DNA from 4 places in the Bradyrhizobium canariense genome. Region 1 is predicted to be linked to each of the others. Evidence: predicted binding sites of a transcription regulator. Region 1 holds the regulator's gene; each other region holds the start of a gene.
The links. The regulator PhoB, encoded in region 1, activates phosphate uptake and scavenging genes when phosphate is short. The targets are predictions, from matches to a motif close to TGTCATNNANCTGTCAT.
Positions count from the first base shown of each region.

Region 2: ugpB (sn-glycerol-3-phosphate ABC transporter substrate-binding protein UgpB) is a predicted target of PhoB. The motif match lies at 3,788-3,804, and genes of this name have one in related genera.
Region 3: BLV09_RS08770 (DUF47 domain-containing protein) is a predicted target of PhoB. The motif match lies at 3,328-3,344, and genes of this name have one in related genera.
Region 4: BLV09_RS18835 (acetoacetate decarboxylase) is a predicted target of PhoB. The motif match lies at 3,812-3,828, and genes of this name have one in related genera.

Region 1 covers NZ_LT629750.1:4,761,729-4,768,831, reverse strand. Annotated here, with positions in the region: gene pstA (phosphate ABC transporter permease PstA) at 1-198, shown strand, start outside; gene pstB (phosphate ABC transporter ATP-binding protein PstB) at 195-1,016, shown strand; gene phoU (phosphate signaling complex protein PhoU) at 1,028-1,744, shown strand; gene phoB (phosphate regulon transcriptional regulator PhoB) at 1,758-2,459, shown strand; gene BLV09_RS22695 (GcrA family cell cycle regulator) at 2,636-3,145, opposite strand; gene BLV09_RS22690 (aspartate aminotransferase family protein) at 3,626-4,834, shown strand; gene argF (ornithine carbamoyltransferase) at 4,834-5,760, shown strand; gene BLV09_RS22680 (Hsp33 family molecular chaperone) at 5,972-6,979, shown strand; gene apaG (Co2+/Mg2+ efflux protein ApaG) at 6,995-7,103, opposite strand, start outside.
Region 2 covers NZ_LT629750.1:5,407,523-5,414,625, reverse strand. Annotated here, with positions in the region: gene BLV09_RS25765 (TIGR02300 family protein) at 105-530, shown strand; tRNA gene BLV09_RS25760 (tRNA-Ala) at 599-674, shown strand; gene BLV09_RS25755 (GIY-YIG nuclease family protein) at 903-1,142, shown strand; gene BLV09_RS25750 (MarR family winged helix-turn-helix transcriptional regulator) at 1,217-1,675, opposite strand; gene BLV09_RS25745 (organic hydroperoxide resistance protein) at 1,837-2,262, shown strand; gene BLV09_RS25740 (CaiB/BaiF CoA transferase family protein) at 2,453-3,658, shown strand; gene ugpB (sn-glycerol-3-phosphate ABC transporter substrate-binding protein UgpB) at 3,861-5,180, shown strand; gene ugpA (sn-glycerol-3-phosphate ABC transporter permease UgpA) at 5,254-6,135, shown strand; gene ugpE (sn-glycerol-3-phosphate ABC transporter permease UgpE) at 6,135-6,983, shown strand; gene BLV09_RS25720 (sn-glycerol-3-phosphate import ATP-binding protein UgpC) at 7,102-7,103, shown strand, end outside.
Region 3 covers NZ_LT629750.1:1,782,665-1,789,767, reverse strand. Annotated here, with positions in the region: gene BLV09_RS08790 (ABC transporter ATP-binding protein) at 1-65, shown strand, start outside; gene BLV09_RS08785 (ABC transporter substrate-binding protein) at 108-1,328, shown strand; gene BLV09_RS08780 (branched-chain amino acid ABC transporter permease) at 1,397-2,260, shown strand; gene BLV09_RS08775 (branched-chain amino acid ABC transporter permease) at 2,262-3,230, shown strand; gene BLV09_RS08770 (DUF47 domain-containing protein) at 3,386-4,030, shown strand; gene BLV09_RS08765 (inorganic phosphate transporter) at 4,046-5,050, shown strand; gene BLV09_RS08760 (peptide chain release factor 3) at 5,207-6,832, shown strand; gene BLV09_RS08755 (MFS transporter) at 6,940-7,103, shown strand, end outside.
Region 4 covers NZ_LT629750.1:3,926,017-3,933,119, forward strand. Annotated here, with positions in the region: gene BLV09_RS18820 (GNAT family N-acetyltransferase) at 24-635, shown strand; gene BLV09_RS37345 (hypothetical protein) at 647-820, shown strand; gene BLV09_RS18825 (RidA family protein) at 968-1,357, shown strand; gene BLV09_RS18830 (homospermidine synthase) at 1,461-2,891, shown strand; gene BLV09_RS18835 (acetoacetate decarboxylase) at 2,947-3,687, opposite strand; gene BLV09_RS37350 (hypothetical protein) at 3,864-4,199, opposite strand; gene BLV09_RS18845 (MgtC/SapB family protein) at 4,281-4,997, opposite strand; gene BLV09_RS18850 (WD40 repeat domain-containing protein) at 5,031-6,050, opposite strand; gene BLV09_RS18855 (CobW family GTP-binding protein) at 6,050-7,096, opposite strand.

The DNA of each region.
Region 1 (7,103 bases):
GCGCTGAGCAACCAGTTCTTCAGCCTCGATCTGACCAAGACGATGGCCAACCTGCCGGTGACCATCAACAACTTCGTGCAAAGCCCCTACGCTTATTGGAAGGAACTCGCCTGGAGCGGGGCCTTGCTTATTACTCTAACCGTACTCGCGTTGAATATTGGCGCGCGTTATCTTGGCGCCGAGAGGGCTGCAAAATGAACGAAGTCTCTGTATCCGTGGGTAGTTCGAGCGGACCCGTTCCTGCGGCGCCGTTGCCGGATGCCCCGGCCAAAGTCAGCGTGCGCAACCTGAACTTCTATTACGGCGAGCATCATGCGCTGAAGAACATCAATCTGACGCTCGGCACCAATCGCGTCACCGCTTTTATCGGTCCGTCCGGTTGCGGCAAATCGACATTGCTGCGGATTTTCAACCGGATGTACGATCTCTATCCGGGGCAGCGCGCCGTCGGCCAGTTGATGCTCGACCAGACCAACATTCTCGATCCCAAGCTCGATCTCAATCTGCTACGCGCGCGCGTCGGCATGGTATTTCAAAAGCCGACGCCGTTTCCGATGACGATCTATGAAAACATCGCCTTCGGTATCCGTCTTTATGAGAAGATTTCCAAATCCGAAATGGACGACCGCGTGGAGAAGGCGTTGCGCGGCGGCGCGCTCTGGAACGAGGTCAAGGACAAGCTGAACGCCTCTGGTCTCAGCCTGTCCGGCGGCCAGCAGCAGCGGCTCTGCATCGCCCGTACCGTCGCGGTGCGGCCCGAAGTGATCCTGTTCGACGAGCCATGTTCGGCGCTCGATCCGATTTCGACCGCCAAGGTCGAGGAGTTGATTCAGGAACTGGCCGAGCACTATACGATCGCCATCGTGACCCATAACATGCAGCAGGCCGCCCGCGTCTCGGACAAGACCGCCTTCATGTATCTCGGCGAGCTGATCGAGTTCGACGACACCAACAAGATTTTCACCTCGCCGAGCGATCGACGCACCCAGGATTACATCACCGGCCGGTTCGGCTGAGGAGATAGAACATGGCTTCTGAGCACACCGCCAAGGCGTTCGACAGCGATCTTCAGGAACTAACCAGGCTGGTCGCCGAGATGGGTGGCCTTGCCGAGCGCATGATTACCGAATCCGTCGATGCGCTGATCCGTCGTGACGTCGCGCTGGGCAAGCATGTCGTGGTTTCGGATATTGAGATCGATAATCTGCAGCGCACGATCGAGGAACGCGCGGTTCTGACCATTGCGCGGCGTCAGCCGATGGCGGTGGATCTGCGCGAGATCGTCGGCGCCATGCGGGTCGCGACCGATCTCGAGCGGATCGGCGATCTTGCCAAGAACATGGGCAAGCGGGTCGCGGCGCTGGAGAGCGATTTTCAGCCGCTGAAGCTGATCCGCGGCCTCGAGCATATGACCGACCTGGTGCAGTCGCAGGTTAAATCCGTGCTCGATGCCTATGCGGCGCACGATTTGCCGGCGGCGATGACGGTGTGGAAGGGCGACGAGGAAGTCGACGCGATCTGCACGTCGCTGTTCCGCGAACTCCTGACCTATATGATGGAAGATCCGCGCAACATCAGCTTCTGTATCCATCTGATGTTCTGCGCCAAGAACATCGAGCGGATCGGCGACCATGCCACCAATATTGCGGAAACCGTGTTCTACATGATCGAAGGTCAGCAGATACTCGACAAGCGCCCGAAGGGCGACATGACGACGTTTGCCACAACCGTACCCGGAAACTGAGGGAAGGCTGCATATGAGCGCGCGCATTCTGGTGGTTGAAGACGAAGAAGCGCTTACCACGCTGCTGCGCTACAACCTGGACGCCGAAGGCTATGACGTTGAAACGGTCGGGCGCGGCGATGACGCCGACACACGGCTGAAGGAACGTGTTCCGGATCTGATCGTGCTCGACTGGATGCTGCCGGGGTTGTCCGGGATCGAGCTGTGCCGAAGGTTGCGGGCGCGGCCTGAGACCAGGCAGCTTCCGATCATCATGCTGACCGCGCGCGGCGAAGAAAGCGAGCGGGTCAGGGGGCTTGCGACCGGTGCCGACGATTACATCGTCAAGCCGTTCTCGGTGCCGGAATTGCTGGCGCGGGTAAAGGGTCTTTTGCGCCGCGCCAGTCCCGAACGCCTCGCCACCGTACTCACCTATGGCGATATCGAGCTCGATCGCGAGAAGCGCCGCGTCGCGCGTTCGGGGCGTCCGATCGATCTCGGTCCGACCGAGTACCGGCTATTGGAATTTTTCCTCGAGCATCCGGGACGGGTGTTCAGCCGCGAGCAATTGCTCGACAGCGTATGGGGCCGCGATATCTATATCGATGAGCGTACGGTGGATGTGCACATCGGACGGCTGCGCAAGCTGCTCAATCCGGGCCGTGAACAGGATCCTATTCGCACCGTGCGTGGTGCCGGCTACGCGCTCGACGACCGCTTTGCGAAGGTCGAGTAACGAGCCGCATTAAATAGCTCTCGTCCCGGCCATCGCCAGGACTCATAACCCCTGATGTAAAATTTTAATGAGCCGAAGTGGCCAGCTTGCATAACCACGAACGCCGGTGGTTATAGGTCCCGGCATTTTGCCGGGACGGCAACAAATCTTCGCAGATAAATCGTCGTAAGTCGATCTTACCGCGCCGGCTTCGACGGCTGCCGGCGGCGGTCGCCGGCGGGCTGATAGGCCACCCGCGAGTGATGCGCGCAATAGGGCAGGCCGGACAGCGCCTTGCCGCCGCAAAAGAAAAACTCCGGACTGGAAGGGTCGCCGACAGGCCAATGGCAGGTGGCCTCGTTGAGCTCCAGCAGCGACAGGCGCTGGCTCATCGGCACCACGTTGTCATAGGCGATCGGATCCGGCTCCATCTCGACTTCGAAGGCATGGGCCAGTGCAGTGTTGCCGCGTGAGACCGGCCGCGAAACCCGCATCATGTGCTGGGCCGGCCGCGCCTTGCGCTGGCGTGGCGCTGCCGAAGAGGGGCTCTTGGCGCGGCCGGAAAGGCCAAGCCGATGCACCTTACCGATCACGGCGTTTCGCGTCACATTTCCGAGTTCCGCCGCGATCTGGCTGGCCGAAAGTCCGGCCTCCCAGAGCTTCTTGAGTTGCTCGACGCGATCGTCCGACCAGGTCAATACCGTCATCGCATTCATCCCTTCGCGTCGCACCGGCCATTACCTGGGACGGCGCTGCGATCTAAATCTCTAAAAATCCCTGCGGTCAGAATCCCTTAGCCCTCGCCGGGCGCAGAAAGCGCGCCCGAACGTGTACGCCGAACACATAGGACTTAGAGGATCAGATCCGCCGCACGAGATGTCGTACCCGACAGCCCAGACGCTACAATATGGCGTGACTCGGGCGCAAGAGTCCGCGTCTGTGCGTCCACATGTTCCGTGATTTAATCATTGCAATTCGATTTTTCCACCGCACCGGGATCTTACGGAGATTCGGAATCTTGACAGTGGCAGTTTGGACGCCCTGTGGCCGGTTGACACTTATCGCCGTGCGCATAGAATGCCCGCCACGTGCCGCCCCTAAAAGGCGGCACGTTTTGTTTTCCGGCCTATTGTTGCTGCATCGCGCAATTCGCGCATTGCAGTCGGCTCTAACTTTCAGTGATCGCCATGACCAAGAGCGCCACGTCGCATTTGCTTCCCGTATTTGCCAGAGTCGATCTCGGTTTTGAGCGCGGCGAAGGCGCATGGCTGATCGCAACCAACGGTGAGCGCTATCTCGATTTCACCTCCGGCGTTGCGGTAAACGCACTCGGCCACGCGCATCCGTATCTGGTCGCAGCCCTGCAGGAACAGGCCACCAAGCTGTGGCACATGTCCAATTTGTTCAAGAGCCCGGATGGCGAACGGCTCGCCGCAAGACTGTGCGAACAAAGCTTTGCCGACTTCGTGTTCTTCGCCAACTCCGGCGCCGAGGCGATGGAATGCGCGATCAAGATCACGCGCAGATATCACGCCGCCAAAGGTCGCCCCGAACGCTATCGCATCATCACGTTCGAAGGCGCGTTTCACGGCAGAACGCTGGGGACGCTGGCGGCGACCGGCTCACCGAAATATCTCGAAGGTTTTGGGCCGCCGCTGGATGGCTTCGACCAGGTCGCGCTTGGCGATCTTGACGCCGTCAAGAAAGCGATCGGTCCGCAGACCGCGGGCATCCTGATCGAGGCGCTGCAAGGCGAAGGCGGCGTGCGTGCCGCACCGCATGCATTCTTCAAGGCGTTGCGCCAGCTCTGCGACGACAACGGCCTGCTGTTGATCTTCGACGAAGTGCAGACCGGTATGGGCCGCACCGGCGAGCTGTTCGCCTATAAACGCCTCGGCGTTACGCCCGATGTGATGCCGCTGGCGAAAGCGCTTGGCGGCGGCTTTCCAATCGGGGCTTGTCTCGCGACGGCGGAAGCTGCATCCGGCATGACGCCGGGTTCGCACGGTTCGACGTTCGGCGGCAATCCGCTTGCCGTCGCCGCCGCGAACGCGGTGCTCGACGTCATGCTCAAGCCTGGCTTTTTCGAGCACGCGCAGAAGATGTCGCTGCTGCTCAAACAGAAACTGGCTTCAGTGGTCGATCGTTATCCCAAGGTGCTCACGGAGGTGCGCGGCGAGGGATTGCTGATCGGTCTGAAGGCCGTGGTGCCGTCGGGTGATCTCGTCAACGCGTTGCGCGATCAGAAACTGCTCACGGTCGGCGCCGGTGATAATGTGGTGCGCTTCCTGCCGCCGTTGATCGTGACCGAAGCGGAGATCGAGGAGGCCGTGCAGCGGCTCGATCGCGCCTGCGCCGCACTTTCCGGCAATCAGTTGAAACAGGCGGCGGGATAATGAGCAAAGCTCTGCGTCATTTTCTCGATCTGAACGAGCTTCCGACCAAAGAACTGCGCAACATGCTCGCGGCAAGCGTCGCCATGAAGGCGAAGCTGAAGGCACATGACAAGCCCGCCAAGCCGCTCGAAGGCAAGACGCTCGCCATGATCTTCGAGAAGCCCTCGACCCGCACCCGGGTGTCGTTCGATGTCGGCATGCGCCAACTCGGCGGTGAGGCGATCATGCTGACCGGCGCAGAAATGCAGCTTGGCCGCGGCGAAACCATCGCTGACACGGCGCGGGTGCTGTCGCGTTACGTCGATGCGATCATGATCCGCATTCTCAGCCACGACGCGCTGCTGGAGCTCGCCGCGCACGCCACCGTGCCTGTCATCAACGGGCTGACACGGCGCTCGCACCCCTGCCAGGTGATGGCGGATCTGATGACATTCGAAGAGCATCGTGGCCCGATCGAGGGGCGCACCATCGCGTGGAGCGGTGACGATAACAACGTGCTGGCGTCATGGGCGCATGCGGCAGAGCGGTTCAAATTCACGCTCAACATTGCGACCCCGCCGCAACTCGCACCGAACAAGGCGATGAAGGACTGGATCAAGGCAACCCACGCGCCGGTCGTGCTCGGCAATGATCCGGAACAAGCCGTGCGTGACGCCGATTGCGTGGTGACCGACACCTGGGTCTCGATGGGCGACAAGGACGGCGAGCACCGCCACAATCTGCTGCGGCCGTATCAGGTCAACGCCCAGCTGATGTCGCTGGCGAAGCCCGACGCGTTGTTCATGCATTGCCTGCCCGCCCATCGCGGCGAAGAAGTCACCGACGAGGTGATCGATGGTCCGCAATCGGTCGTGTTCGATGAGGCGGAAAATCGCCTGCATGCCCAAAAGGGCATTCTGGCATGGTGCTTCGACGCGGTGGCGTGAGGCAGCGTTTGGATTGAGCACGATGACGGCGTTGTCCCGGCGAATACCGGGATCATGCCGCGAGGTCTCTCGTTTCTGCGTCGTGGTGGATATCTTCCGCAGCACATGACGCCGGGAGCATACCTCCCCGCGTTCGCGGGCACGATTCGTGGAATATTTCGCCGTTTTTCGACCCTTTCGTTCTGCGCCCGCCGACCCCAGATAAAGCGCCATGACCTCACAATCCCCCGACATCAAAATCTCCGTTGAAACTGAAACCCCGATCCGTGCGCCGTCGGCGGTGCCGGTCGACGACGCGGTGCTGCCCTTCGAGGTTAGTGCGCTCGATCTGCGCGGCCGCCTGACCCGTCTCGGCCCCGCGCTCGACGAGATCCTCACCAAGCACGATTATCCGCCACCGGTCGGCAAATTGCTCGGCGAGGCGATCGTGCTGACGACGCTGCTCGGCTCGGCACTAAAATTCGACGGCCGCTTCATCCTGCAAACCCAGACCGATGGTCCGGTGTCGTTTTTGATCGTCGACTTCCAGGCGCCGGACCGCTTGCGCGCCTATGCGCGTTACGACGCCAAGCGGCTAACGGCTGGTCAGAATTCCGCAGCCCTGCTGGGAAAAGGCCATCTTGCGATGACCATCGATCAGGGGCCGGACATGAGCCGCTATCAGGGGCTGGTGGCGCTCGATGGCGGCAATCTGGAAGATGCCGCGCATGAATATTTCCTGCGCTCCGAGCAAATTCCGACGCGGGTGCGGCTTGCGGTCGGTGAGGAATGGCGCGGCGGCGAAGGCCCAAAACATCACTGGCGCGCTGGCGGAATGTTGCTGCAATTTCTGCCGAAAGCACCCGAACGGGCGCGGCAGCCTGATTTGCATCCGGGCGATGCGCCGGAGGGCGTCGTCACCCACACGGTTGCGGAAGACGACGCCTGGGTCGAAGGCCAGTCGCTGATTTCGACCGTGGAAGATGTCGAACTGATCGATCCGGATCTGTCGGGCGAACGTCTGTTATATCGGCTGTTTCATGAGCGCGGAGTGCGGGTGTTTTCGCCGCTGCCGTTGCGTGCGCAATGCTCGTGCTCGCGGGATGCTGTCTCGGCGATGCTCAAGAGCTTTGCGCCTCAGGACCGCGCCGACATGGTGAAGGACGGCAAGGTGGTCGTGACCTGCGAATTCTGCAGCTCGATCTATGACTTCACGCCTGACGAAGCCGGCGTGGAGTAGGGCTTATCTCCGTCATTAATTCAGCACCCGCTTGCTGTCGGGACTGTCGAGTGAAAACGTCGGCACATCGACCTCGAAGCGCTCGCCGCTTTCGCTGACCATCTGGTAACGGCCGGCCATGAAT
Region 2 (7,103 bases), 650 kb from region 1:
GGCTGCGTCACGCCACTGTCGAAGTCCCGCAAAGCGCTATTGACAGCAGCGCTTCAACTAGCCAAGTGAAGCACCGTTTTTCAGAAATTCCCAGGATTCCACACGTGGCCAAATCCGATCTCGGAACCAAACGCATTTGCCCGACGACGGGTAAGAAATTCTACGACCTCAACAAGAGTCCGGTGATCTCGCCCTATACTGGCGAGGTTGTCCCGATTGCTCCGGTTGCTCCGCCGCGGGCGGCCCGTGGCGATGCGGCGCGTGCCGCGGCTGCTTCCGCGGCTTCTGCCGCCGAGGTCACGCCGGAGCCCGCCGAGGCCGAAGAGTTGGTCTCGCTCGAGGAGGCCGATGCCGAAGAGAACACCGGCAAGGTCAAGGCTGTCGTTCCCGAGTCGGAGGACGACATCGAGATCGACGAGACCATCGAAGACGATGATGATGACGATTCGACCTTCATCGCCGACGAGGAAGAAGGTGACGAGGACGTCACCGATATCATCGGCGACGTCGGCGGCGACGAGGAGACTTGAGATAAACCCTGAACTATGTTCAGGGTCTTCCAACCCGCGCGTTGCCCAAGACGCGCAGGTCAGGTTCAGGGGCCATAGCTCAGCTGGGAGAGCGCTTGCATGGCATGCAAGAGGTCGGCGGTTCGATCCCGCCTGGCTCCACCACGCTTCGCCTTCGGCTACGCGTGGCGCAGCCACGTAGTCGAAGGCGAGGCGTGCCCGGCATAGCCCGAAGGGCGACGACGGGCTGGTGACAGCACGCACAGCTATAGCTACATCTATCTTCATAAATCTATTTGCTATTATGTCTTCGGCTACGCGTGGCGCAGCCACGTAGTCGAAGGCGAGGCATGCCCGGCATAGCCCGAAGAGCGACGACGGGCTGGAGGATTGATGTGGTACGTCTACATAATCCGCAGCATTAGCTCGCCAGAGCAGGAATACATTGGTGCCACCGCAGACTTGAAGCGTCGAATATCCGACCACAATGCTGGCAAATCCACCCACACCGCCAAATTCAGGCCCTGGGAATTGGTTTGGTATTGCGCCTTCCGCGACAAATATAAAGCGCTGGAATTCGAGAAATATCTCAAATCCCATTCCGGTCGGGCGTTTGCGAAGAAGCGCCTCTGACGTTGATGGCTTTCATGACGCCCCACAAAACTCAGAGGCCCCCGCCGTGATCATTTGAAGTCGCCTCGCGGCGACTAGTCATCGAGCGCGGCATTCAACCGGTCCCGAAGAGCGATGAGATCGTTTTTCAACGCCGATAGTTCGCCGACCGAGCACGCCGAGGCGGCCAGGATGGACTGAGGCACTGTCCGGGCTTTTTCCCGAAGGGCATGACCTTGCGATGTGAGCGCGATCAGCACCTGCCGCTCATCTTCGGTGCTGCGCGTGCGTTTGATCAGATCCGCTGCCTCCAGCCGCTTAAGCAGCGGCGTGAGCGTGCCGGAGTCCAGAAACAGCCGTTCACCGATATCCCTGACCGGCACGCCATCGCGCTCCCACAGCACCAGCATCACCAGGTATTGCGGATAGGTCAGTCCGAGCCGGTCAAGTAACGGCTTGTAGACCCGGTTGAACGCATGCGCCGTGGAATAGACTGCGAAACAGACTTGATTACCCAGCAGCAGCGGCAAGTCCGCCACGTGTTTCTTGGCCATTAGCAACCTCGCCAACTGATAGCGCCCATGGTTCATTTTGGGCTCGGGCACGCGAGCAATCAATTGCAAACAATTAAATCACGTGCTTACGTTATTTATATTGTACACAATTGAATTGTGTGCAATATAAATGGATCGAAACCGCCAACAGGGAGACCGACATGTCCGTGAATGTCCTCTACAAAACCAGTGCCAAGGCCACCGGAGGCCGGGATGGCCACGCCGCGACCCTCGACGGAGCGTTGGACGTCAAACTCACCACGCCGAAGGAACTCGGTGGCGGTGGCGGTGCGGGCAACAATCCCGAGCAGCTGTTCGCCGCCGGCTACGCCGCCTGCTTCATTGGCGCGATGAAATTCGTTGCCTCGCAAGGCGGCCCGAAGGTGCCCGCGGACGCGTCGGTGACCTCCACCGTCGGGATCGGACCGCGCTCGGCCGGCGGCTTCGGCCTGGAGATCGCACTTGCCGTCTCCTTGCCCGGCGTTCCGCGCGCCGAAGCAGAGGCCCTGGTCGAGAAAGCCCACCAGGTATGCCCCTATTCCAACGCGACCCGCGGCAATGTGGATGTGCGCCTGACGGTCGTGTAACGACACCGCCGGATGGTCCGCCGAGACAATCGGCGGACCATTTGTCGCACGGAGGGTTCGCCACGCCGCAACCAGGCACGCCGACGGCCGTCCCGGCATGCGCCTACGCGCGAGAAGGCATTGCTGCCGCGCCTGAAGACCGCTAGCTCAGGAATTCCACTCGAACCCTGCTTGAGCGAAGGTTGTTTTCATGAATTCCCTAGCGGCTCCCGGCGCGATGACCGGACTGCGCGTGATCGATCTCACGCGCGTTCTGGGCGGCCCTTACTGCACGCAGATTCTCGCCGATCACGGCGCCGATGTGATCAAGGTCGAGCCGCCCGCCGGCGACGAGGTGCGCGACTGGGGACCTCCCTTCCACGAGGAAGACGCGGCCTATTTCGTCGGCATCAACCGCAACAAGCGCTCGATCGGGCTCGACCTCGCATCGGAAGGCGGCCGCGCCGTGCTGATGAAGATGCTGGAAGGCGCCGACGTGCTGATCGAGAACTTCAAGCCGGGCACGCTCGACAAATGGGGCATCGGCAACGACGTGCTGCGCGCGAAATTCCCGAAACTCGTGCACTGCCGGATTTCCGGTTTCGGCGCCGACGGTCCGCGCGGCGGTAATCCCGGCTATGACGCCATCATCCAGGCCATGACCGGGATGATCAAGGCGACCGGCTCGCCGCAAAGCGGCCCGATGCGCATCGGCGTTCCCGTGGTGGACATCACCACCGGGCTTTATGCGGCGATCGGCATTCTGATGGCGCTGTCGGAACGGCAGAGATCGGGACTCGGGCAGTTTCTCGAGACCACGCTGTATGAAACCGGCCTCGCCGTCATGCATCCACACGCTGCGAATTATTTCATGCACGGGAAGCCGCCGCAGCTCACCGGCAACGAGCATCCGAACCTCGTGCCTTACGCGATCTTCCCGACCCGTACCGACGACATCTTTATCGGCGTCGGCAATGACGGCACCTTCCGCAAGCTGGCCAAGGAAATCAGCAAGCCCGAACTCGGAACCGATCCGCGCTTTGCGCGCAACAAGGACCGCATCGCCAACCGCGACGCATTGCGCGCTGAACTCGCAGCCGTGTTCAGCCAGCACGACGCCGCACCGCTCTGCGATCGCCTGCTGGCCGCGGGGCTTCCCGCCGGCCCGGTGCAATCGATCGATCAGGCGCTCACCAGCGCCCATACCATCCATCGCGGCGACGTCATCGAGAAGGATTGGTACAAGGGGGTCGCTTCGCCAATCCGTCTTCAGCGCAGCAAACCCAGCCTGCGCCGCACGCCGCCGAAATTCAGCCAGCACACCTCGGAAGTGCTTTCGGAATTCGGATATTCCAAGGGCGAGATCGAAGCCCTGGTTGCCAAGGGCGCGGTCTGCGGACCCGAGCGGAAGCGCTAAGCTGCTTCGTCATCCATCGTCCCGGTATTCGCGGGACGATGGCTCTCGACGTAACTACCTGCGGCTAACTTGGCCTATTTTCCTGCTTCCTAGGCCGGCGCTTCCCCCGTAGCATCCGCTCGCTTATACAGTCATTTGCACGTCATCCGGCGCTGCTACCGCGCGACAACGACGATGACGGTCCAACGGGGGAGAAAATTTGATGGCTCTTCGAAAATTCGGCGCGGCTATCGCCACGGCCTTTACACTCGCGCTCGCCGCCGCGACACCCGCGCACGCGGTGATCGAGATTCAGTGGTGGCACGCCATGACCGGCGGCAACAACGACATCGTCAACAAGCTCGCCGATGATTTCAACGCCAGCCAGTCGGACTACAAGGTCATCCCGACCTTCAAGGGCAGCTATCCGGACACCATGAATGCCGGCATCGCCGCATTCCGCGCCGGCAACGCCCCGCACATCATTCAAGTGTTCGAGGTCGGCACCGCGACCATGATGAGCGCCACGGGCGCCATCAAGCCGGTCTACCAGTTGATGAAGGAGGCCGGCGAGCCGTTCGACCCCAAGGCCTATCTTCCGGCCATCACCGGCTACTACTCGACATCAAAGGGCGACATGCTGTCGTTTCCCTTCAACTCGTCGTCGATGGTGATGTGGATCAACAAGGATGAGCTGAAGAAAGCCGGCGTCGCCGAGATTCCGAAGACGTGGCCGGAAGTCTTCGATGCCGCCAAGAAGCTGAAGGCCGCCGGGCACACCACCTGCGGCTTCTCCAACGCCTGGGCGACATGGGCCAACATCGAACAATTTTCCGCGTGGCACAACGTGCCGATCGGCACCAAGGCGAACGGCCTCGACGGCTTCGACACCGTGCTGACGTTCAACTCCCCACTGCATATCCGGCATCTGCAGAACCTGATCGACCTGCAGAAAGACAAGACCTACGATTATTCCGGCCGCGGCAATGCCAGCGAAAGCCGCTTCGCCTCCGGCGAATGCGCGATCTTCCTGACGTCGTCGGGCTATTACGCCACCGCCAAGAGCACCGCCAAATTCGACTTCACCTCGGCGCCGATGCCCTATTATCCCGACGTCCAGGGCGCACCGCAGAATTCGATCATTGGCGGCGCTTCGCTGTGGGTGATGGGCGGCAAGAAGCCCGAGGAATACAAGGGCGTCGCAAAATTCTTCACCTTCCTCTCGGACACCGACCGCCAGGCCAAGCTGCATCAGGAATCCGGCTACCTCCCAATCACCAAGGCGGCCTACGAAAAGACCAAGGCGGACGGCTTCTATGAGAAGAATCCGATCCTGGAGACCCCGCTCAAGGAGCTCACCAACAAGGAGCCGACCGAGAATTCGCGCGGCCTGCGCTTCGGCAACATGGTGCAGATGCGCGACATCTGGGCGGAGGAAATGGAAGCCGCGCTGGCGGGCCAGAAAACCGCCAAGGAAGCGCTCGACAGCGCCGTGGCGCGTGGCAATGCCATGTTGCGGACCTTTGAAAAAACCGTGAAGTAGGTCATCCTGAAAGCTCCCTCTCGCTCCGAAGAGGGAGCTTTCTTCACCCGCACGGATCGCCACGACGCCCTGAATGGAAAAGTCGGCCTTCTTCAACAGTAAGCTGCTTCCATATCTGCTGCTCGTGCCGCAGCTCATCATCACATTCGTTTTCTTCTACTGGCCGGCGAGTCAGGCGGTCTGGCAATCCTTTCTTCGCGAGGATGCATTCGGACTATCTTCCGAATTTGTCGGCCTGGAGAATTACCAGGCGCTGTTTGCGCAGCCCGAATATTACAAGGCGATGCTGACCACGCTGATATTCTCGTCGCTGGTCGCGACGCTGTCGCTCGCCATTGCGCTGTTGTTCGCTACCCAGGCCGACAAGAACCTGAAGGCGGCCGCCACCTTCAAGACGTTCATGATCTGGCCCTATGCGGTGGCGCCGGCCGTGGCCGGTGTGTTGTGGTTCTTCATGTTCCACCCCTCGCTCGGGACGCTGGCGCGGCCGCTGCGCGTGCTGGGCTTCGACTGGAATCCGCTGCTGAACGGCACCCATGCCATGATCCTGGTGGTGATGGCCGCGGTGTGGAAGCAGGTCTCCTACAACTTCCTGTTCTTCCTGGCGGGGCTGCAATCGATCCCCAAAAGCGTGATTGAAGCCGGGGCGATCGACGGCGCGGGACCGATGCGACGGTTCTGGACCATCGTGTTTCCGCTGCTGTCACCGACCACGTTCTTTTTGCTGGTCGTGAACATCGTCTACGTGTTCTTCGATACGTTCGGCATCATCGATGCGGTGACGGGCGGCGGTCCGGCCGGCGCGACCACGACCATGGTCTACAAGGTCTATGCGGACGGACGGCTCGGCGGCGACCTCGGGAGTTCGGCCGCGCAATCGGTGGTGCTGATGGTCATCGTGATCGCGTTGACCGCGATCCAGTTCCGCTATGTCGAACGCAAGGTGCAATACTGATGGTCGAGCACCGCCCATGGAATGACATCATCGCCTATGCCATCCTGACGTTCGGCGTATTCATCGTCGGCTTCCCGGTCTATCTCGCGTTCATTGCCTCGACCCACGACGCGGCCACCGTGGTCGGCGGCAATATGCCGCTTCTGCCGGGCGGGCATACGCTGGAAAACTACTACCGTGCCGTCTTTGTCGGGGCCTCGCGCTTCAACCGCGAGCCGGTCGGCCGCCTGCTGTTCAATTCGTTCGTCTCGGCCACCGGGATTGCGGTCGGCAAGATCTTCATTTCGATCCTGTCGGCCTACGCGGTGGTGTATTTTCGCTTTCCATTCCGCAAGACCGCATTCTGGATCATCTTCATCACCCTGATGCTGCCGGTCGAGGTCCGCATCTATCCGACTTACAAGGTCGTGTCCGACCTGCACATGCTGGACACCTATGCCGGGCTGATCCTGCCCTTGATCGCGTCCGCGACCGGCACGCTCTTGTTCCGTCAGTTCTTCATGACGGTGCCGGACGAGCTGCTGGAAGCTTCACGGATCGACGGCGCCGGACCCTTCAGGTTCTTCTGGGATACGCTGCTGCCGCTGTCGATGACGACGATCGCGGCGCTGTTCGTGATCCAGTTCATCTATGGCTGGAATCAATATCTGTGGCCGCTCCTGATCACCACGCAGGATTCCATGCAGACGATCGTCACCGGCATCAAGAAGATGCTGACGACGACCGACGAGTTGGCGGAATGGCAGCTCGCGATGGCCACGGCCGTGCTCGCCATGGTGCCGCCGGTTGCGGTGGTGGTGTTCATGCAGCGCCTGTTCGTACGCGGACTGGTCGAGACGGAAAAGTGATGGGGAAGATGGCGAATAGCGAGTGGCGAATGGCGAATGGACGATGTGCTGAGACATTCCCACTCTTCCCTGTTCGCTATCCGCCATTCGCTATTCGCCGTTCCCGGAGGTAGCCCCAAT
Region 3 (7,103 bases), 3.0 Mb from region 1:
ACGGTTTCGCCAATGCGGACCTGCAAGCCAATATGGAAAAACTTCACACCTATCTCGGCGTCTGAAAAAGCAACGAGAAGAAAATCGAAAATGGAGGCAATACTAATATGAAGAATAAAATTTCCACGTTGTTATTTGGTACGGCGCTTTTGTTCGCCGCCGGGAATCTCGCCTTTGCGCAGGATAAGACGGCGAAGATCGGCGCCCTGAGCGATCAATCAGGCCTCTATTCCGATCTGGGCGGTCCCGGTTCGACGTTAGCGGCGCAAATGGCTGTCGAGGATTCCGGCCTGACCGGCAAGGGCTGGAAGATCGACATCATCTCCGGCGATCATCTCAACAAGCCCGACGTCGGCGTGAATATCGCGCGTCAATGGTTCGATGTCGAAAAGGTCGATGTCATCGTCGACGTGCCGAACTCCGGCGTCGCGCTGGCGGTCAGCAATCTCGTGAAAGAGAAAAACGGGATCCTGCTCGACTCCGGCGCAGGAAGTTCGGATTTGACGAATGCGCAGTGCACGCCGAACACCATCCACTGGACCTACGACACCTATACGCTGGCGCATGGCACCGGCACGGCGCTGACCAAGGCCGGCGGCGATAGCTGGTTCTTCCTCACGGCCGATTATGCCTTCGGTGCCGCGCTTGAACGCGACACCACCGCGGCGGTGCAAACCTCAGGTGGCAAGGTGCTCGGCGGCGTCAAGCATCCGCTCGGCACGTCGGATTTCTCGTCGTTCCTGCTGCAGGCGCAGGCCTCGAAAGCCAAGATCATCGGCCTTGCCAATGCCGGCGCCGATACCACGACGGCGATCAAGCAGGCGGCCGAGTTCGGCTTGACCCAGGGAGGCCAGAAGCTTGCGGCGCTGCTGCTGTTCATCAGCGACGTTCACTCGCTCGGCCTCAATACGGCGCAGGGCCTCAACTTCACCGAGACCTTCTACTGGGACATGAACGACCAGACCCGGGCGTTCTCCAAGCGTTTCCAGGAGCGCATGAAGAATCACACCATGCCGACCATGGTGCATGCCGGCGTCTATTCGAGCTTGCTGCATTACTTCAAGGCGCTGGAAGCCCTCGGCGGCAATCCGCATGACGGCGCCAAGGTCGTCGCCAAGATGAAGGAAATTCCGACCGACGATCCGTTGTTCGGCAAGGGCAGCATTGAGCCGAACGGTCGCACGATTCACCCGGCCTATCTTTTCGAGGTCAAGAAGCCGTCGGAGTCGAAGGGGCCCTGGGACTATTACAAGCTCGTTGCCACCATTCCGGCCGACGAAGCCTTTACACCGCTGGACAAGAGCACCTGTCCCTTGTTGAAGAAATGATCCCCGACGTTCGGCGGCATTGTGCCGCCGAACGTTTCGTATCGAGATGCTGAGCGCGAGAAAGATTCATGCAGGCCCTCTACGCCCAACTCCTGGTCGGACTGATCAACGGCTCGTTCTACGCGCTGCTCAGCCTCGGGCTGGCCGTGATCTTCGGCATGCTCAACATCATCAATTTTGCGCATGGCGCGCTCTATATGATGGGTGCGTTCTGCGCGTATTTCCTGCTGAACCTTGCGAATATCGGTTACTGGCCGGCGCTGATCCTGGCTCCGATCATCGTCGGCATCTTCGGCATGATCCTCGAGCGGACCATGCTGCAATGGCTGTCCGGTCTCGATCATCTCTACGGATTGCTGCTGACATTCGGATTGGCGCTGATCATTCAGGGCGTTTTCCAGAATTATTTTGGTTCATCCGGGTTGCCGTATTCGATCCCCGATGAACTCAAGGGCGGCATGAATTTGGGATTCATGTACCTGCCGATCTATCGCGGCTGGGTGGTTATCTTCTCCCTCGTGGTGTGCCTGCTCACCTGGTATCTGATCGAGCGGACGCGGCTCGGCGCTTATCTGCGCGCCGCCACCGAAAATCCGACGCTGGTGCGCGCATTCGGCATCAACGTGCCGCGGATGATCACGCTGACCTACGGGCTTGGCGTCGGCCTCGCCGCGCTGGCGGGCGTGTTATCGGCTCCAATCAACCAGGTTAGGCCGCTGATGGGCGCCGACCTGATCATCGTCGTGTTCGCCGTCGTGGTGATCGGCGGCATGGGTTCGATCATGGGATCGATCATCACCGGCTTTGCGCTTGGCGTGATCGAGGGACTGACCAAATATTTTTACCCCGAAGCCTCCAACACAGTTGTATTCGTGCTGATGGTGCTGGTGTTGCTTGTGAAGCCTTCGGGATTGACGGGACGGGCGAGCTGACATGACGGTCACAACTGACGACACCATACCGATGACCGCGCATGGCATTCGCGATGAAATGATCGCGTTTGGCATCATGACCGCGCTGTTGCTGATCGTGCCGTTTACCGGCGTCTATCCTTTCTTCGTGATGCAGGCGCTGTGCTTCGCGCTGCTGGCCTGCGCCTTCAACCTGCTGATCGGCTATGGCGGACTGCTGTCCTTTGGCCACGCGATGTTTCTGGGAACAGCGGGCTACGTTTCGGCGCACGCGCTGAAGGTCTGGGGTCTTTCGCCCGAGCTTGGAATTCTGGTCGGCACGGCCGCCGCGGCCGGACTTGCCGTCATTACCGGTCTCGTCGCCATTCGCCGCCAGGGCATCTATTTTGCGATGATCACGCTCGCTTTGTCGCAGCTGTTGTATTTCATCTATCTGCAGACACCGTTCACCCACGGCGAAGACGGCATTCAGGGCATCCCTCAAGGATACATGTTCGGGGTGCTCAATCTCGGTAACCCGACCGTGCTTTATTACGTCATTCTCGGCGGATTCCTGATCGGCTTTCTGCTCATTTTCCGCACCATCAACTCGCCGTTTGGCGAGGTGCTGAAATCGATCCGGGAAAACGAGCAGCGCGCGATCTCGCTGGGCTACAAGACCGATCAATACAAGCTGCTTGCCTATATTTTGTCCGGAACGCTGGCGGGGCTTGCCGGCGCGCTGAAGGTATTTGTGGCGCAAAATGCTTCGCTGACCGATGTGCACTGGAGCATGTCGGGCGAAATCGTGCTGATGACGCTGGTCGGGGGTCTCGGCACCATTTTTGGTCCGGTCGCCGGCGCCTTCGTGATCATCGCCATGCAGCAATATCTGGCCGGCTTCGGTCAGTGGGTAACGGTGATCCAGGGCGTGATCTTCGTGATTTGCGTATTGACGTTTCGCCGGGGACTTGTCGGCGAAATCGCCCACTACTTCCGGCTGTCCCTTTAGGCGGGACCGCTTTCCGGGACATTTCCTGATCGTACAAAGCGGTGGATGAATGGGTTCCCGTGGCGGACCGCTGGGCGCTTTCCCCTTAAATCGTTCTATGACAGTTATGTGACGGGCCGCTTTGGCCGCCACTTCTTCAACGACGGACACTTCAGATGCTGCGCTGGTTTCGTGCCTTTTTGCCCAGGGAGGAGCGGTTTTTCGATCTGTTCGCCAGGCACTCCAAAACGGTCGTGCAGGGCGCATTGGCGTTGCAGGACATGCTGCGCGGCGGAGATGAGACGCTGGTGTGTTGCCAGCGCGTCAATCAGTTCGAGAATGATGCCGACAATATCACCCGCGAGGTGCTGACCGCGGTGCGGCGAACCTTCATCACGCCGTTCGATCGCGTTGATATCAAGAATCTCATCACGTCGATGGACGATGCCATCGACCAGATGCAGCAGACCGCCAAGGCGGTGGTGTTGTTCGAGGTTCGCACCTTCGAACCGCCGATGCGGGAAATCGGCACGCTGCTGGTCGAGTGCGCCAATCTGGTTGGACGCGCGCTGCCGCTGATGCAATCGATCGGCGAAAACGTCGCGATGCTCACCGCGATCACCGAGGAACTGACCAAGCTGGAAGGCCGGGTCGACGATCTCCACGATATCGGACTGAAGGAGTTGTTCCTCAAGCATCGCGACGCCAACGCGATGGATTTCATCGTCGGCGCGGAAATCTACGACCACCTTGAGAAAGTCGCCGATCGTTTCGACGACGTCGCCAACGAGATCAACAGTATCGTGATCGAACAGGTATAGGGCAGGGCCGCGCCGGTGGACACCACGCTTGGTCTTCCTATTCTGGTCGGGTTAATCGCCGTCGCGCTGCTGTTCGACTTCCTCAACGGCTTGCACGACGCCGCCAATTCGATTGCAACCATCGTCTCGACCCGGGTGCTGCGGCCGCAATACGCGGTGCTGTGGGCGGCGTTCTTCAATTTCGTCGCCTTCGGCGTATTCGGATTGAACGTGGCGCAAACGATCGGCGTCGGCATTATCGAGCCCAGCGTGATCGATGCGCAGGTGATCTTCGCCGCGCTGATGGGCGCGATCGTCTGGAACCTGATTACCTGGGGGTTGGGAATTCCCTCCAGCAGCTCGCACGCGCTGATCGGCGGCTTGGTCGGCGGCGGAATGGCCAAGGCGGGCGTTTCGGCCGCGGTCTGGAGCGGCCTGTCGAAAACATTGCTCGCGATTGTGCTGTCGCCGCTGGTGGGATTCCTGCTGGCACTGGTGCTGGTCGCGATCGTGTCCTGGGCCTCGGTACGCTCGACGCCGTTCGCGGTCGATCGTGCATTCCGAATCCTGCAATTCGCTTCGGCGTCGCTGTACTCACTCGGACATGGCGGCAATGACGCACAGAAAACCATGGGCATCATCGCCGTGCTGCTGTTCTCGCAGGGGCATCTCGGTGAGCACTTTTTTGTGCCGTTCTGGGTGGTGCTGGCCTGCCAGGCCTCGATGGCGCTGGGCACGCTGATGGGGGGATGGCGGATCGTTCGCACCATGGGCCTGAGGATCACAAAGCTGACGCCGATGCAGGGGTTTTGCGCCGAGACCGGGGGTGCTGCGACCCTGTTCATGGCGACCTTTCTGGGAGTTCCAGTTTCGACAACACACACCATCACCGGCGCCATCGTGGGCGTCGGCGCCGCGCGGCGTGCCTCCGCCGTACGCTGGAACGTGGCGAGTTCGATCGTCTATGCTTGGGTGATCACGATTCCTGCCGCAGCCACCGTCGCGGCGCTGGCGTATTGGGCGGCCTCCCTGGTGCGGTAGGCAAACCCCGGCGACTGGAGTTCGGCGGCACAATCCCCATATGGGGCTTGCTCTTTCGTTTTGACGCGTGTTCTGAACGTCAGCCGGTATCCACACCGCTCGAAAACGCCCCAAACGCCCTTGATCCAGCCCGGTTTCCCTGCCACAGGCTCGTGAATGTCTGACCTTGCGCTTTCCACTGAATCATCTCCCCGTTCGCCGCTCACCTCCGAAGTCGAGCGCCGCCGGACCTTTGCGATCATCTCGCATCCGGACGCCGGCAAGACCACGCTGACGGAAAAACTGCTGCTGTTCGGCGGCGCGATCAATCTCGCCGGCCAGGTCAAGGCCAAGGGCGAGCGGCGTAACACCCGCTCTGACTGGATGAAGATCGAGCGCGAGCGCGGCATCTCCGTCGTCACCTCGGTGATGACCTTTGAATTCGAAAACCTCGTGTTCAACCTGCTGGACACGCCGGGCCACGAGGACTTTTCCGAAGATACCTATCGCACGCTGACGGCGGTCGATTCCGCCGTCATGGTGATCGACGCGGCCAAGGGCATCGAGGCGCGAACGCGAAAGCTGTTCGAAGTGTGCCGTCTTCGCGATATCCCGATCATCACCTTCATCAACAAGATGGACCGCGAGAGCCGTGACACCTTCGATCTGCTCGATGAGATCGAAAAGACGCTGGCGCTCGACACCACGCCGATGACCTGGCCGGTCGGCCGCGGCCGTGATTTCCTCGGCACCTATGACGTCACCAATGGCGGCGTGCGCCTGCTCGAGGGCGGCGGCGCCAAGACCGGCGCGGCGCAACAGATCGACATCTCCGATCTTGCGGGCCGCAATCCCAATCTCGACGTCGGCGCCATCAAGGACGAACTTGCCTTGGTGTCGGAGGCTTGCCAGCCGTTTGAGCTCGAGGCTTTTCGCGAGGGCCATCTGACGCCGGTGTATTTCGGCAGCGCGCTGCGCAATTTCGGCGTCGGCGATTTGCTGGAAGGGCTCGGCCGCTTCGCGCCGTCGCCGCGCGCGCAGGAAAGCAATGTGCGCAAGGTCGAAGCCAACGAGCCGCGTATGAGCGCCTTCGTGTTCAAGATCCAGGCCAATATGGATCCGAACCATCGCGACCGCATTGCCTTCGCGCGGCTGTGCTCGGGCAAGCTTACGCGCGGCATGAAGGCGAAGCTGGTGCGTACCGGCAAGAACATGTCGCTCACCAGCCCGCAGTTCTTTTTTGCGCAGGACCGCGCGCTGGCCGATGAAGCCTTTGCCGGCGATGTCGTCGGCATTCCCAATCACGGGACGCTGCGGATCGGCGACACGCTGACCGAGGGCGAGGAAATCACCTTTGTCGGCGTGCCGAGCTTTGCGCCGGAAATCGTCCGTCGCGTCCGGCTGACCGACGCGATGAAGGCGAAGAAGCTCAAAGAGGCGCTACAGCAAATGTCGGAGGAGGGCGTGGTGCAGGTGTTTCGCCCGCGCGATGGCGCTCCCGCGCTGGTCGGCGTGGTCGGCCCGCTGCAGCTTGACGTGCTGAAAGCCCGTCTCGATGCCGAATACGCACTGCCGGTGGAGTTCGAGGTCAGCGAGTTTCAATTGGCGCGCTGGATTTCCTCGGATGATCGCAAGAAGCTCGAGGCCTTCATTGCCGCCAACGGCTCCGGCGTCGCTGACGACGTCGATGGCGATCCGGTGTTCCTGGCCAAGAACGAGTTCTATCTCGGCTACACCAAGGAACGCGCCGAGGGCATCGTCTTTTCCAGCATCAAGGACGTGAAGAAAAAAGACGCGAAGTGAGCGCTTCGCGATCAGCTGGTCGGCCCGTCTTGCCTTCTAATTCACTGGATGGTTAAATCCTCTCCAACGCGGCACTGATCAACGTGCGCAAATATGGGGGGAGGGGCATGAAAATTCCCGGCCGGACATTCGTCTATTCGATGCTGTTTCTGATGACGGCGATCAATTACCTCGATCGCGTCAACCTGTCGGTTGCTGCCGGCACGATCGCCAAGGAGCTTAGCCTGACGCCGATCCAGCTCGGCTGGATCTTCTCAGCTTTCCTGTGGTC
Region 4 (7,103 bases), 840 kb from region 1:
TTGGAAGCGAGGACTGACGTGCCATGACTGCTTTGCGGAAGAACCCCGTTGCCCTCACCCCTGATGCCGCTCCGTTCGCGATCCGTGCGGAACGAGCATCGGACGTCGTCGCGCGTGAGGCGCTGCTCGATGCCTGCTTTGGCGCCAATCGCCATGCCCGCACCTGCCAGCGCCTGCGCGATGGACGCGCGCCCGCCGAAGGCCTTGCCCTGTCGGCCGTAGCGTGGGGTCGGCTGGTCGGAACCGTGCGGTTGTGGCACGTCGGCGCTGGGGGCAAGCCGGCGCTGATGCTGGGGCCGCTTGCGGTCGACAGCAGCTGCCGCAAGCTCGGCGTCGGCGCCGCATTGATGGATCATGCGCTTGAAGTCGCCCGGCAACGCGGCCATGGCGCGGTGATCCTGCTGGGCGACGCGCCCTATTACAGCCGCTTCGGCTTCTCGCCACTCAAGACCGGCGAGCTTTCCCTGCCCGGCCCGTTCGAGCGCGACCGCCTGCTCGGTCTCGAACTCCGCGACAACGCGCTCGACGATGCCTGGGGAATGATCGTGCCGACCGGTGCCGTGGAGCTGGAAACCAAGGCAAACAAGGCTCCGCGCGCCAGGAAAACCGTGCGGCTCGTATCGAGCGCGGCCTGATTGCCAGAACCATGTCAGCGAGCCCATTCACAACGCCGCCTGCTGCGGATTTGCGCGTCCGCAGCACCATCACAACCATCCTGTTGATCATGATTACGGTTATGATCGTCAGGGACATCTTTGCGCGCCGGCGGAACCGGCTGCGCGACCGCGCCCGGCGTGACATCTCGCTCGCCGTGCGATAGCCAAAAGCTGCGCCGCCCACGGTCTGAGCCAGCTCCGCTGAATCAGGCCCGTCGCTTTATCTTTTTTGTCCGGGCATGATCTTTTCCGAAAATCGTTTCCGCTTCGGGATCATGCCTCCTCGAACGACGCCCAGAGTGAGGTCCTAAATGTCACGCCGTCTGATTTCCACCGGCTCGCCCTTTGAAAAGACCGCCGGCTACAGCCGCGCCGTCATCGACGGCGATTTTGCCTTCGTTTCAGGCACCACCGGCTACGATTACGCGACCATGACGATGCCCGCCGATGTCACGAGCCAGACACGAAACTGCTTCAAGACCATCGAAGCCGCGCTGAAAGAAGGCGGTTTCGCGCTGGCTGATATCGTCCGCGCGACCTATTACGTGACGGACGCCAAGGATGCGGACGCCGTGTTTGCGATCTGCGGCGAAAATCTCGGCGAGATCCGCCCCGCGGCAACCCTCCTGGTCGTGGCACAATTGCTCAAGTCCGAGATGAAGATCGAGATTGAAGTGACCGCCAAGCGACGTACCGCCTGATTCCTAGTCTCTTGTTTTGACGCGTTTTCTTCCCGCGAACCGGTATCCACTTCGCTCGAAAACGCTATAACGCCGCAGCCTGCCTGTTTCCTGGAGACCATTCATGAGCCCGCCCGCGCAGATCCACGCGAAAATTTCCGGCCCCATCGTCATGATCGGCTTCGGCTCGATCGGCAAAGGCACCTTGCCGCTGATCGAACGGCATTTCGATTACGACAAGTCGCGTTTCGTCATCATCGACCCGCATGACGACGGCGAACTGGCCAAAAAGCACGGCGTGCGCTTCATCAAGCAGGCGGTCACCCGCGACAATTATCGCGAGCTGCTGGTGCCGCTTTTGACCGCCGGCGGCGGCCAGGGCTTTTGCGTCAATCTGTCGGTGGATACATCATCGGTCGATATCATGACGCTGTGCCGCGAGATCGGCTCGCTCTATATCGACACCGTCGTGGAGCCATGGCTTGGCTTCTATTTCGACAAGGATATGGGCCCCGAAAAGCGCTCCAATTACGCGCTGCGCGAAACGCTGCTCGCGGCCAAGCACAAGAGCCCGGGCGGACCGACGGCGGTGTCCACCTGCGGCGCCAATCCCGGCATGGTATCGTGGTTCGTCAAGCAGGCGCTGCTCGACATCGCCCGCGACACCAACACGCCGTTCAACGAGCCGAAGAGCCGGGAAGGCTGGGGCCAGCTTGCGCACAAGCTCGGCATCAAGGGGATCCATATCGCCGAGCGCGACACCCAGCGCGCGAAGAATCCGAAGCCGATGAACGTCTTCGTCAACACCTGGTCGGTCGAAGGTTTCGTTTCCGAGGGCATGCAGCCCGCCGAACTCGGCTGGGGCACGCACGAAAAGTGGATGCCCGAGAATGGCCGCAAGCACGAAACCGGGTGCCAGGCAGCGATCTATCTGCTGCAGCCCGGCGCCAACACCCGCGTGCGCTCGTGGTGCCCGACACCGGGCGCGCAATACGGCTTTCTCGTCACCCACAATGAATCGATCTCGATCGCGGACTATTTCACGGTGCGCGACGGACAGAACGTGGTGTACCGGCCGACCTGCCACTACGCCTATCATCCCGCCAACGACGCGGTGCTGTCGCTGCACGAGATCTTTGGCGCGACCGGCAAGATGCAGCCGAAATGGCACATTCTCGGCGAAAACGAGATCGTTGACGGGATCGACGAGCTCGGCGTGCTGCTCTATGGCCACGGCAAGAACGCCTATTGGTACGGATCGCAATTGTCGATCGAGGAAACGCGGCGTCTTGCGCCCTACCAGAACGCCACCGGCCTTCAGGTGTCGTCGGCGGTTTTGGCTGGCATGGTGTGGGCGCTGGAAAATCCCGAAGCCGGAATCGTCGAGGCCGACGAGATGGACTTCCGCCGCTGCCTCGAAATCCAGAGCCCCTATCTCGGGCCGGTGAAGGGCTATTACACCGACTGGACACCGCTCAACGATCTGCCGGGGCTATTCCCGGAAGACATCGACATCAACGATCCCTGGCAGTTCCGCAATATCTTGGTGCGGTGAGGCGTCACCGTCATTTCCGGGTGCGATGCTGCACATCGCCCCGGAACGACGACGTTCACTTCGCCAGATAATCGAACGCGACGGTTCCGAGGCCCAATGTCAGGTCGGCCTTGAAGTGCAATGCCGATACCACCTCGCGCACCGGCAACCGTGCGACGTCACAGAGCGCATGGGGAAACAGGCCGAGCGCGGCGGGCCCGGTCCAGGCTTCCTTCAGCGTGATCTCCTCGAGATAAAAACGCACCAGCTCGCAGATCCGCGGGCTGCCGTCGACATGCGGAATGATCTTCAGGATAAAATTCGGCGCCTTCATGCCCGTCAGCACGGTGTCATGATCGACCGGACGATGCTTGTAACCCATGGTGCCGCTGGCGCAGAGCACCGAGCCGTAATGCAGCGATCCCACCAGCACGTCGCTCTCGACTTCGATTTTCGGCGAAGCCCGCTTTTTGGGAAATCCCCACAGTTCGCGGCCCCCCGCGATCGGCGCATCGTCATCCAGATACATCGCGTGGGTATAGGCGCCGTCTACGCCGTTCAGGCGTACCGGAATCACCTGCCCGGTTTCGGTGTAATCGCCGAAGCCCGTTGAATCAGGCATGCGGATGAATTCATATTTGACCACGGAATCGGTGACTTCCAGCGGCTCCGGCACCACGGCTGCCAGCGCGGCCGGATCGGTGCGATAGGTGATGACGAAATATTCCCGGTTGAAGAAACGATAGGGTCCCGGCGGAAACGCCGGATTGTTCAGCGGCATCGAATACGCGGTTCGCCTGACGTCATCGATCTTCATCACCGGCCTCATCTGTGTGATCTGCGCCGTTCCGCGCCTTGAGGCATTATGCGGCAGGTAATGGCAACAATCGAGACTGTAAAATCGGCAGCGAGGGGCAAGTCGCGGCCCAAGTCGCAGCTAATGTCATCGCGCCGTCAAATTCTGAAAAGCGCGGCATCGCGTCTTCGAAAAAACTATTTTTCCTTGATCGGCGGCGCGGTCTTTTCGGCCGGAGCCGGCGGCAGCGCCGGCGTTGCGCCTTCCTTTTGCGCTTGTGCGTCGGGGCGCGCTGGCTCGGGCGCCGGCGTGGTCGGGCGCTCGCCACCAGGCTTTGCTTCCGCGGGCGCCTTGCTCTCATTCGCAGGAGCCGGAGAGCCCTGCAACGGTTGCGTCGCCTGCGCTACATGCCGCGGATGGCTGACGATAAGCTCGGCGAGCGAGACGCCGGATATGGCAAATCCTGCGGCGACCATCACGGCTGCGATAAACAGATCCTTCCTGTACATGCGCTTCCTGTCGTCCGAGGTCATGTCGCACCACCAGCTGCCCACATTTCAACTGTCGTGGCGAAGCATGGTTCCACCGGGCGATCCGGTTTGGACCGGCCTCAATTAATCCTTGGTGCTCACTTCCCAGGTGGCATGGCGCACGCCGGGCTGTCGCTCAAGATCGGCCACCACCATTTCGAGCTCCGCCGGATCGATCGCGGTGCTGACCAGCGTCGCGACGATCTCCAGCAGGTCGTCGCCGTGTTCGACGACATCCACGTCGGCCACCGGGTATTTGGCGCTTTCCAGCCGTTCCACCAGACGGTCGCGCATATCGGGCAGGGCCTCCGGCGTCACGGTGAGCTTGAACTGATAGGTCGCTTCCGAGGACTGCTCATCCAGCGGGATGCGATTGATCGCATTCACCAGCGGTCGCAACAGCGTATTGCCGGCAAGCACGAACACGGTCAGCGCCGCGGCCTGGGCCACCATGTCGGCACCGGCACAAGATCCGACCGCCGCGGACGCCCAGAGCGTTGCGGCCGTGTTGAGGCCACGGACATCCATGCCCTGCTTCATGATGACACCAGCGCCGAGGAAGCCAATTCCGGAAACGACATAGGCGATCACGCGCACCGCGCCATCAGCGCCATCCAGATGCATCGCGAGGTCGACGAAGGCCGCAGCGCCAACGGCGACCAGTACATTGGTGCGAAGACCTGCGGTCCGCTGCCGGTATTGCCGCTCGGCGCCGATCAGGGTGCCGAACACGAACGCCGTGGCCAGGCTGACCAGCGTGTCGAAGAAATCATAGAGCTGAAACGTTGTCAGAAATCGCATACCGCTCCCCAGCGAGGCCGTATGCGCTCTCTATCACAACTCCAGTAGACCTGCGTCGCCATCCTCCGCGGCAAACGCCAGCAACGTGCCCTTGGCATTCCAGCCCAGCGCCGATACCGCCGCCGTGCCGTTCTTGCGTACCAGGATCTCCGCACCGTCGTTCAGCCGCACCATCAGGATGGTGCCGTCGCTGTAGCCCGCGGCGAGGATATCCTGCCTGGGATGGCAGGCGACCACGGCGACGCGTGCCTGCAGCGGGGCGAGCATCGCCGGCTCCTTGCCCATCGGGCCGTCCTTGCTGGCGAACGGCCACATGATCACGGTATCGGCGCCTGACGTTGCCAGCGCCTTGCCGCCCGCGCTCCAGGACATCGACCGAACACGCCCGGGATAGCCGGTCATGCGCATATGCCGGTGATCCGCCAGCCGCCAGCCGTGCAACGCCGGTTCATGCATCGCGGTGACCAGGAACTTGTTGTCCGGACTGAACACGACGCCGAGATGCGAACCGGCCCACTCCAGAACCTCCGCATTGGCGGCCATGTTCGGAAACCACAGCGTCACGCCGTTGTAATGCGCGATCGCAAGCCGCAGGCCCTTTGGCGCGAAGGCGAGCCCGCCGACCGTCGACGGCACCTCGAACGACTTGTCCTCGGCCTTGCCGCTGCGGACGAACGCCGTCTTGCCGGCCGACCACGCCACCGCGCCGTCGGGATGAAGCGCGACATTATCGATCCAGCGCCGCTTCGGATCGGTCGCGAGCAGCGTGATCTCACCCTTTTTGTCGAGCGCAACGAGCTTGCCGTCGTCGCCGCCCATGACCAGCCGCGCGCCGTCGGAGGCCACGCAGAGAATGCCGCCGCTGTGAACGGCGACTTGCGAGATCTCGCCTTCCTTGTTCACCAAAGCGACGTTTTCCTCGGCGCCGACAAAAGCGGCCTGATCGCCGAGGAAGTGCACGGCGACAACCGGCATGCCGATCGAGAGCGGCCGCACACGGTCCGTGACGGAAATGATGGAGGCTGAATTGTCGCCCGGATCGAACTGCGTCATCACGTGGTGATGCACTGCTCGAAGCCGTCGCGGATCGTCTGCTCCGGCAATTCGCGGCCGATGAAGACGAGACGGCTTTCGCGTGGCTCTCCGTCCTTCCAGCGCCGCTGGTGATCGCCCTCCAGCATCATATGCACGCCCTGGAACACATAGCGGTCGTCGTCGTCGCTGAAGGCAAGAATTCCCTTCGAGCGCAAAATCTTCTGGCCTTCACTGGCGACAAGGTTTTGCAGCCAGGGCATGAATTTCGTCGCATCGAGCGGCTTGTCCGATCGCAGCGAGAGTGATTGCATGTCCTCATCATGGTAATGCTTCAGGCCACCATGATTGTGGCCGTGGTCATGGTGATGATGGTCATGACCGTGATGATCATGGTCGTGATCGTCGCCGGCTTCGAGGAACTCGGGCTCGATCTCGAGGATGCGGTCGAGATCGAACGCGCCGCGCTCCAGCACGTCCGACAGCGCCACCTGGCAACGCTCGGTGCGGTGCAGCTTGGCATAGGGATTGATGGCGCGAATCCGCGCCTCGACTTCCGCGAGCTCAGGCTTTGAAACCAGATCGGTCTTGTTGAGCACGATGACGTCGGCGAAAGCGATCTGGTTCTTGGCTTCAGGTGCGTCCTTGAGCCGGTCGCTCAGCCATTTGGCGTCGGCGACCGTCACGACGGCATCGAGCCGCGCGTTCTTCTGCACGTCCTCGTCGACGAAGAAGGTTTGCGCGACCGGTGCCGGATCGGCGAGACCGGTGGTCTCGACGATGATGGCGTCGAATTTGCCCTTGCGCTTCATCAGCCCGTCCAGGATGCGCACGAGATCGCCGCGCACGGTGCAGCAGACGCAGCCATTGTTCATCTCGAAGACTTCTTCGTCCGCACCGATGATCAGGTCGTTGTCGATGCCGATCTCGCCGAATTCGTTGACGATGACGGCGTATTTCTTGCCGTGGTTTTCCGACAGGATACGGTTGAGCAGCGTGGTCTTGCCGGCGCCGAGATAGCCCGTCAGCACGGTCACAGGAATTTTAGAAGACGAAGACTCTGGCATAACAGCT